2 regions of the Amorphus suaedae genome follow, and region 2 is predicted to be linked to the other one. Evidence: predicted binding sites of a transcription regulator. Region 2 holds the regulator's gene; the other holds the start of a gene.
What was found. Region 2 encodes LexA, which represses DNA repair genes until DNA is damaged. Its sites were predicted from a motif close to TGTTCNNNNTGTGTTCNG; they were not measured.
Positions count from the first base shown of each region.

Region 1 (4,388 bases), 900 kb from region 2:
CGCGCGCGGGATCGCCCGGTGCTCGTGGCCGGTGAAGACGTTCTTGAACTGCACCATCCCGGCGTTGGTGAACATCAGGGTGGGGTCATTGCGCGGGACGAGCGAGCTCGACGAGACGATCTCGTGTCCCTCGCGCGCAAAGTACTCCAGGAAGTGGGACCGGATTTCGTTGACGCCGCTCATGAAACTGCCCGTTGGTGCCGGCGGCTCCCGCCGGATCTCCGTTTTGCCGGATTTATAGACGTGCACCCGGTCCTGTCCACAGCGCGTCTTCGATCGCGGTGAACACGCCGCCTGCGTTGCGCGGGGTTCGATGCCGCGCGGGCCCAGCCCTGCCGCCCTCCGGGTCGCGGAACGAGCGTATCAGAGCCGGAAGCCGGGCGGTCGGTCTTGTGGACGCAGGCCGTTTCCGACGGAAGGCACGGCCTGTCGCGGGCGCTGACCGCCAGGCGCCGGACAGACAAGACCCCGCCAGACGCAAAGCGGCCGGCCCGAGGGGGCCGGCCGGATGCAATGGAGGCGCCGGAGAGCCGGTGAACCGGCCCGGGGCGCGGTGCCCAGGCGGTCGGTGCCGGAGCCGTGTCCGATCGATCGGGCGTCTCCGCCCGCTCGGATCAGGTCCTAGCCGTCGGCGGCGAGATCCGCCTCGCTGCCTTCCGCGTCCGGCTCCGCCACGCCGACGATCCGTTCGGCGATCAGCCCGGCGTTCTGCCGGATCGCCGCCTCGATCGTCGCCGCGACGTCCGGATTGTCGCGCAGGAACTGCTTGGAGTTCTCGCGCCCCTGCCCGAGCCGCTGGCTGTCGTAGGAGAACCAGGCGCCGGACTTCTCGACGATGCCGCCCTTGACGCCCAGGTCGAGGAGCTCGCCGACCTTCGACACGCCCTCGCCGTACATGATGTCGAACTCGACCTCGCGGAAGGGCGGGGCGAGCTTGTTCTTCACCACCTTCACGCGGGTCTGGTTGCCGACCACCTCGTCGCGGTCCTTGATCGCGCCGATGCGGCGGATGTCGAGGCGGACCGAGGCGTAGAACTTGAGCGCGTTGCCGCCGGTGGTGGTTTCCGGCGAGCCGAACATGACGCCGATCTTCATCCGGATCTGGTTGATGAAGATGACCATGGTGTGGGAGCGCGAGATCGAGCCCGTGAGCTTGCGCAGCGCCTGGCTCATCAGCCGCGCCTGCAGGCCGGGCAGCTGGTCGCCCATCTCGCCCTCGAGCTCGGCGCGCGGCGTCAGCGCCGCCACCGAATCGATGACGAGGACGTCGATGGCGCCGGAGCGCACCAGCGTGTCGCAGATTTCCAGCGCCTGCTCGCCGGTGTCGGGCTGCGAGATCAGCAGGTCCTCGATCCCGACCCCGAGCTTGCGGGCATAGATCGGGTCGAGCGCGTGCTCGGCGTCGATGAACGCGCAGATGCCGCCCTTCTTCTGGGCTTCCGCCACCGTGTGCAGCGCCAGCGTCGTCTTGCCCGACGATTCCGGTCCGTAGATCTCGACGACCCGGCCGCGCGGCAATCCGCCGATGCCGAGCGCGATGTCGAGCCCCAGCGAGCCGGTCGGCACGGACTCCACTTCGACCACCTGGCCTGCGCCAAGCTTCATGATGGAGCCTTTGCCGAACGATCGCTCGATCTGGGAGACCGCCGCGTCCAGCGCCTTGCTTTTGTCCATGGAGGATCCCTCGACCAACTTCAGATTCGACTGCGCCATTCGTGGTCTCCTATGTCTCACGACGCCGGGTACGTTTCAAACAAGGTGAGTGTACTCGTTTTGTTCATGTTCGCAATATGTTCTTTTTTCACGGTTGAAGTTTCATCCTTTCGATGGCGTCCATCGGCCGGGTCAGCGCGGTACTTTCGCTCCGCCGGAAAGCCCGGAGAATCAATTCGATGGCGATTTGTCCTGCCCCTCCCGTAACATACTGCGAACCAAAAAGGGGCGGGCGCCGTTGACCACCGTCGCGGTCTCGGGTCCGCACGCCCTCAGCACGATCGGGACACGCATGCTTTCCAAGTGGCAATGGATCCTCCTGCAGATCACGAGAAAGCTGTGGGTTCGCGCCAGCCTGTTCGCGGTGCTCGCCGTCATCTCGGCGCTCGCGGCCACCGTCATCGGCCCGTTCATCCCCTACAAGCTGTCGGCGACCATCGGCGCGGACGCCGTCGACGACATCCTGAAGATCCTCGCCTCGAGCATGCTGGCGGTCACCACCTTCTCGCTGAGCGTGATGGTGACCCACTACTCGTCGGTGACCAGCAACGTGACGCCGCGCGCCACCCGGCTGCTGCTGCAGGACAGCACCGCCCAGAACGCGCTCGGGACCTTTATCGGCTCGTTCCTGTTCAGCCTCGTCGGGATCATCGCTCTGTCCACCGGAGCCTACGGCGATCGCGGCCGGGTGATCCTGTTCGCGGTCACCACCGTCGTCGTGCTGCTGATCGTGCTGACCATGCTGCGCTGGATCGACCATCTGTCGAGCATGGGGCGGATCGAGGAGCCGACCGAACGGGTGGAAGACGCCACGCGCTCCGCGCTGGCCGCCCGGGGCCGCAGCCCGACGCTGGGCGCCCGGCCGCTCGGCTCCGTTCCGCCCGATGCGGTGGCCATCTACCCGGACCGGGTCGGCTACGTGCAGCACCTGGCGATGGCGGGCCTGGCGGACATCGCCGAGGACCACGCCGTCGACATCTACATCAACGCGCCGCCCGGCCGCTTCGTCCATCCGCGCTTTCCGCTGGCGTGGGTGAACGGCAACGACATCGAGGAGGCCCGCCCGCTGATCGCCAGCTCGTTCTCCATCGACGACCTGCGCACCTACGACAGCGACCCCCGCTTCGGCCTGTCGGTGCTGGCCGAGATCGCCTCGCGGGCGCTCTCGCCCGGCATCAACGACCCGGGCACGGCGATCGACATCATCGGCCGTGGGGTGCGCGTTCTGGCCGAATGGCACGCAACCGCCGAGGCGGCCGAGGATGGCGAACAGCTCTATTCGCGGATCTGGCTCGCCCGCCTGGAGACCGACGACCTGTTCGAGGACATGTTCACGCCGATCGCCCGGGACGGCGCGGGCTTCGCCGAGGTGCAGATCCGGCTCCAGAAGGCCTTCACGGCGCTGGCGGAGATCGGCGGCCCCGAGTTCGCGGCCTGCGCGTACCGGCAGTCGGAAATGGCGCTGAAGCGCAGCGAGGCCGCGCTCCACCTGGAGGAGGAAAAGGAACGGGTGCGCGCCGTCGCGATGGCCGCAAAAACACCCGCGCCGGAGGCCGCTCGGCCATGAACCCGCCGCGATGGTGGCTGTAATCTCCGCCTCAGGCGGCCCCGTCCCCCCGCCGGCGCCGGCCTGACAGCCGGGCTTCCCGGGGTTCACGCGACGTGGATCTGCAGCTCGCCTTCATCCTCGCCCTCACCTTCGTCATCCACCTGGTCGGCACGCTGGCCTACGCGTTCCGCATCGCCGGCGTGCGCACCGGGCGGATCGCCACGGCGCTGTCGCTGTTCAACATCCTGGTGCTGGTCTCGCGCACGTCGAACTCGTTCCAGGGGCCGTTCATCGCCAAGCGGGTGGAGACCGACATCCTCGGCCTGGTGGCGCACCCGCTGCTGCTCGACTTCAGCCTGATCCTCGGGGCGGCGTCGCTCGCCACCATCGTCGGCGGGCTGATGATCCCCACCATGCAGCGCATCGCGGTGAGCGGCGTCGACCGCTTCGCCCGCGACCGCTCGGTGCCCGGACTGGTCGCCCGGGCGATGACGCCTTCCGGGTTCACTGTGCTGCGGCGGTCGCTGGCGCTGCCGCGGCTGGCGAACCTCCGGGGCCTCAGCCCCGGCCGCGACGTCTCGTGGTCGATCCTGGCGCTGAACGTGGTGGCGAACGCGCTGTGGACGGTGGGCGTGCTGGCGGCGATCTACGCCGGCTCGATCGATCCGGCCTTCCGCGTCACCGCCGCCACGCTGTCGTCGATCGTCAACGGAGTGGCGACGATCGCGCTGTTCGTGGTGATCGACCCGTACCTGGCCGGGCTCACCGACGACGTGGTGCGCGGCCGCGAGAGCGAGCCCCGGTTCCGGCGGGTGGTGGTGTGGATGGTGGCGAGCCGCCTGCTCGGCACGCTGCTGGCGCAGGCGCTGCTGGTGCCGAGCGCCCACCTGATCGCCTGGGTGGCGCGGCTGCTCTGACGCGGGACTGAGGGGTCGGCACGGGGTCGGCGAGACGCACGGAAGCCGCCCCGCACGCGCGATGCGGGACGGCTTCTGGATGGCGTCGTGGCGTCGGGCCGTTTCCGGTCGACCGGGTGAGACCACCCGGTCGTGAAGGCCCTAGCGGTAGACGGAGATGGCGCGGCCGCCGACGGTGGCGCCGTTGAAGTTGTCGGCCTGGGTGGCCA
Region 1 is NZ_JBRJIT010000001.1:2,056,765-2,061,152, forward strand. Features, by position in the region: gene alaS (alanine--tRNA ligase) at 1-183, opposite strand, end outside; gene recA (recombinase RecA) at 622-1,713, opposite strand; gene AB7M35_RS09260 (DUF2254 domain-containing protein) at 2,006-3,280, shown strand; gene AB7M35_RS09265 (lipid II flippase Amj family protein) at 3,376-4,179, shown strand; gene AB7M35_RS09270 (AprI/Inh family metalloprotease inhibitor) at 4,321-4,388, opposite strand, start outside.
Region 1: a site for LexA is predicted at 1,781-1,798, ahead of recA (recombinase RecA). Genes of this name have one in related genera too.

Region 2 (4,388 bases):
CAGGTGTCGTGGCAGGCGGATGCCACGGGCGTCCGCCGCCGCGGCGCCCTGAGAAGACGGGTCGGCCGGCCGGTGCCCGGCGCGCCGCTGCCCGTCCGCCTGCGCGTCCGCGCAGGGCGGTTTCGCGACTGGCTGGCCGACAGCCTGCGCACCGATCTCGACCATGGGCGCGGCTTTCTCTGGATCCCCGTGGCCTTCGCGCTGGGCGCCGCGCTCTATTTCGCGCTGCCGCGCGAGCCCCACTGGCAGACGCTTGCCGCGCTGGGCATGGCCGCCGCGTTCGCAGCCGGCAGGGCCCGCAGCACGCCAGCCGCGTTTCCCGTCCTCGTGGTGGTCACGGCAACGCTGGCGGGCCTCGCGCTGGCCGCTGCCCAGACCGCGCGCGTCGCCGCTCCGGTGATCCGGGGGGAACGCACCGTCGAGCTCGACGGCTGGGTCGAGGCGAGGGAACCGCGGCCGGATGGCGCCGTGCGGATGATCGTCCGCGTCCATCGCATCAAGGGGATCGGCCCGGCGCGCACGCCTCTGCGCGTCCGCTTCACAGCGCGGGGCAAGGGGCCCATGCCCCGGGTTGGCGACGCGATCACGGCGCTTGCCCGGCTCGCCCCGCCGCGCGGGCCGGTGGAACCGGGCGGGTACGACGCGGCCCGCAGCCTGTTCTTCGAGGGGATCGGGGCGACCGGCTTCTCCTACGGCATGCCAAGGTCGGCCGATCTCGGAGCGCCGCCCGCCGGCATCCGGGTAAAGGCGGTTGTCGCCCGCGTGCGGGACGGGATCGGGGCGCGGCTGCGCGCGGCGCTTCCGGGCGAGAACGGCGAAATCGCCGCGACCCTGCTGGTCGGCGATCGCGGCGGTATTCCGGAGGAGACCCAGCAGGCGATCCGGCTGGCCGGTCTCGGCCACATCCTGGCGATCTCGGGCCTGCACATGGCGCTGGTGGCGGGGACGGTGTTCGGGGCGGTGCGGTTCGCGCTCGCCGCCATTCCGGGGCTGGCGCTGCGCCGGCCCATCAAGAAGTGGGCGGCGCTGGCGGCCCTCATGGCGGGACTGGTCTACCTGATCCTCTCCGGTGGGGCGGTGGCCACCATCCGCGCCTTCGTCATGGCTGCGGTGGCGCTGGTCGCCGTGCTGGTCGACCGGCCGGCGCTGACGCTCAGGTCCGTGGCGGTGGCGGCGCTTGTGGTCATGGTCCTCGATCCGGCGGCCGTTCTCAGCCCGGGCTTCCAGATGTCGTTCGCGGCGGTGATCGCGCTGGTCGCGGCATACGAATGGCAGGCGGGGCGCGAGCGCACCGGCACCGTCGACCGGAACGCCGGCCGGATGCGGCGCATCCTGCGCACGGGCGGGCTGTGGATGGGCGGCCTGGCGCTCACGTCCTTCGTGGCCGGCCTCGTCACCGCGCCGATCGGCGCGCTCCACTTCCACATGCTGGCGCCGCTCGGGCTGCTCGGAAACCTGCTGGCGATGCCGTTCGTCACCCTGCTGGTCATGCCGTTCGGGGTGGTCTCGGTGGCGCTGATGCCGCTGGGCCTCGACCCGCTGGTTTTGCCGGTGATGGGGCTCGGCCTCGACGCCGTGGTGGGGATCGCGACCTGGGTCGCGGGCCTCAGCGGAAGCGCCGGGGCGGTCGGGCGTATGCCGGCGGCGGCGGTGCTGGCGATGGCGGGCGGCCTGCTCTGGCTGGCGCTCTGGCAGGCGCGCTGGCGGGTGCTGGGGGTGGTGCCGATGGTGGCAGGCCTCGCGATCGCGCCACTGGGGTCGAGCCCGGATCTGCTCGTGTCCGACGACGGGCGCGCGGTGGCGGTCAGGGGAGCGGATGGGCGGCTCGCGATCGCCACGGCCAAGGGCGGGGCGTTCGCCGCCGCCATGTGGCTCCGCGCCGACGGCGACGCGCGCGATCCGGAGGACCCGTCGATACGCAACGGGGTGCGCTGCGACGGCCTCGGCTGCACGCTGGCGCTCGCGGGACCCGTCGGGGACGCGCGGGATATGCGATCCGGGCCTAACTCAGTGGGGAAAGGCCGTGTCGCGGCCGCGACTGCCCGGCCGCCGCCGGTCGTGGCCTTCGCCGAGGACCCGGCAGCCTTCATCGAGGATTGCGGGCGCGCCGAGATCCTGATCACCCGCCACGACGCGCCGCCGGCCTGCGACCGCCCGCGCCTCGTCGTCGACCGGGCGCTGCTGCGCCGGAGCGGGGCGATTGCGCTCACCTGGCAGGCCGACCCGCCGTTCTACCGGTTGCGGCAGGCGCGGCCGGCGGTCGCGCGGCCCTGGACGGCGACGCCGGTGGTGACGCGGTGAGCGGTCGCCCGGCGCCGAGCGGGTGCCCGGGCGCCAGCAGGCGCTAGTACTTGCGGAACAGCGCCACGAGCTTGCCCTGGATGCGGATGCGATCCGGGCCGAAGATGCGGGTCTCGTAGGCCGGGTTGGCGGCCTCCAGCGCGATCGACGCGCCCTTGCGGCGCAGGCGCTTCAGCGTCGCTTCCTCGTCGTCGACGAGGGCCACCACGATGTCGCCGCTGTCGGCGTCGTCCGAGCGCTTGATGAGCACCGTGTCGCCGTCGAGGATGCCGGCCTCGATCATCGAGTCGCCGTGGACCTCGAGCGCAAAGTGCTCGCCGCCGCCGATCAGGTCGGCCGGCACGGTGATCTGATGGCTTTCCTGCTGGATGGCCGCGATGGGCACACCGGCCGCGATCCGGCCCATGACGGGGATGCTGTGGCCGGACGAGCGGCCACTGTCGACCGGGGCCGGCGGCGGGGGCGCCTTGCCGCGCGATCCCTCGATGACCTCCGGCGAGAAGCCGCGGGAGCGGTTGGCGCCCAGCGACGGGTTCGACGATTCCGGCAGGCGGATCACTTCCAGCGCGCGTGCCCGGTTGGGCAGGCGGCGGATGAAGCCGCGTTCTTCCAGCGCGGTGATCAGCCGGTGAATGCCGGATTTCGACCTGAGGTCGAGCGCGTCCTTCATCTCGTCGAATGACGGTGGAACGCCGCTCTCCTTCAGCCGCTCGTGGATGAACATCAGAAGTTCATGTTGCTTGCGGGTCAGCATGAAATCGGCCCCACCCCTTGGGTCAGCGACGCATGACGTATGCGGTACAAATCAGGAACGAACGCTACACGTTCCATATGTGTTCTGCAATGGTTAATGTTCGGTTTGCGATACGCCGGCCCAGAGCGGGAACAGGTCGCGGCCGGATCGTGGCGGCGGTTGCGGGTTGCGCAGGCGCGCAGACGGTTGCGCGCGCCGCCGGGGGGGCGGGAGGCGCAATCTGTGCGATTCGACGCGGTGCGGGAAGCGCGAAAGTCCTGGAGGGACGACGTCGAAGCCGCCGGCCCGCTCTCAGAGACCACACGGTGAGGGTGCCGCTGGCCTGATCTGGCAGGCGCGCCTGCCGGGCGTCTGGGTGTTCGGCGGAAGGCCTAGAGCCGGAGGATCCGGCAGACGCTGCCGGCGGGGGCGGCCGGCGCGTTGGGCGGACGGACGATCAGCGCGCCGGAAGCGGCGAGCGTCGACAGCATCGAGGAATCCTGCAGGGAGAACGGATCGGCGTCCGGCAGGCCGTCGTCGCGCTCGGTGAGGCGGGCGCGGACGTAGTCCTCGCGGCCGTCGTTGGCGGGCATGTCGTGGCTCAGCCGCGCCGCCGCGTAGGCGGGGCCGGGCGCCGCGTCGCCCTGCAGCGCGCGCACCAGCGGCACCAGGAACAGCATCGCGCAGACCAGGCTGGAGACGGGGTTGCCGGGAAGGCCGAGGATGCGGATGTCGCCGAGGTGGCCGAAGATCAGCGGCTTGCCGGGCCGCATGGCGATCCGCCAGAAGCCGAGCTCCATGCCGACATCGGAGAACGCCTTGCGCACCAGGTCGTGGTCGCCGACGGAGGCGCCGCCCAGCGTGACGAGGATGTCGACGGCGCGGTCGCGGCCGTCGGAAAGGGCCGCGACGGTCGCCTCGGCGTTGTCGCGGACGATGCCGAGGTCGATGGCCTCGCCGCCGGCGGCGGTGATGAGGGCCGCGAGCGCGGGGGTGTTGGAGGCGACGATCTGGTCCGGACCGGGCTCCTCGCCGGGCGCCACCAGCTCGTCGCCGGTTGCGATGATGCCGACCTTCGGCGCGCGGCCGACCGGCAGCGTCGCGTGGTTCATGGCGGCGGCCAGCGCGACGTGGCGCACGTCGAGGCGGGTGCCGGCGGCAAGCAGTGCGTCGTCGGTCTGGAAATCGAGGCCGGCGCGGCGGATGTGGCGGCCGGGCTGGGCCGGCACCGTCACCCGGACGGTCTGCGCGTCCACCGTCTCGGTGTTTTCCTGGATGAGGATGGTGTCGGCGCCGTCCGGCACCGGGGCGCCGGTGAAGATGCGCACCGTCTCGCCGGGCGCGAGCGTGCCGG
Region 2 is NZ_JBRJIT010000001.1:1,152,776-1,157,163, reverse strand. Features, by position in the region: gene AB7M35_RS05175 (ComEC/Rec2 family competence protein) at 4-2,301, shown strand; gene lexA (transcriptional repressor LexA) at 2,345-3,055, opposite strand; gene AB7M35_RS05165 (molybdopterin molybdotransferase MoeA) at 3,427-4,388, opposite strand, start outside.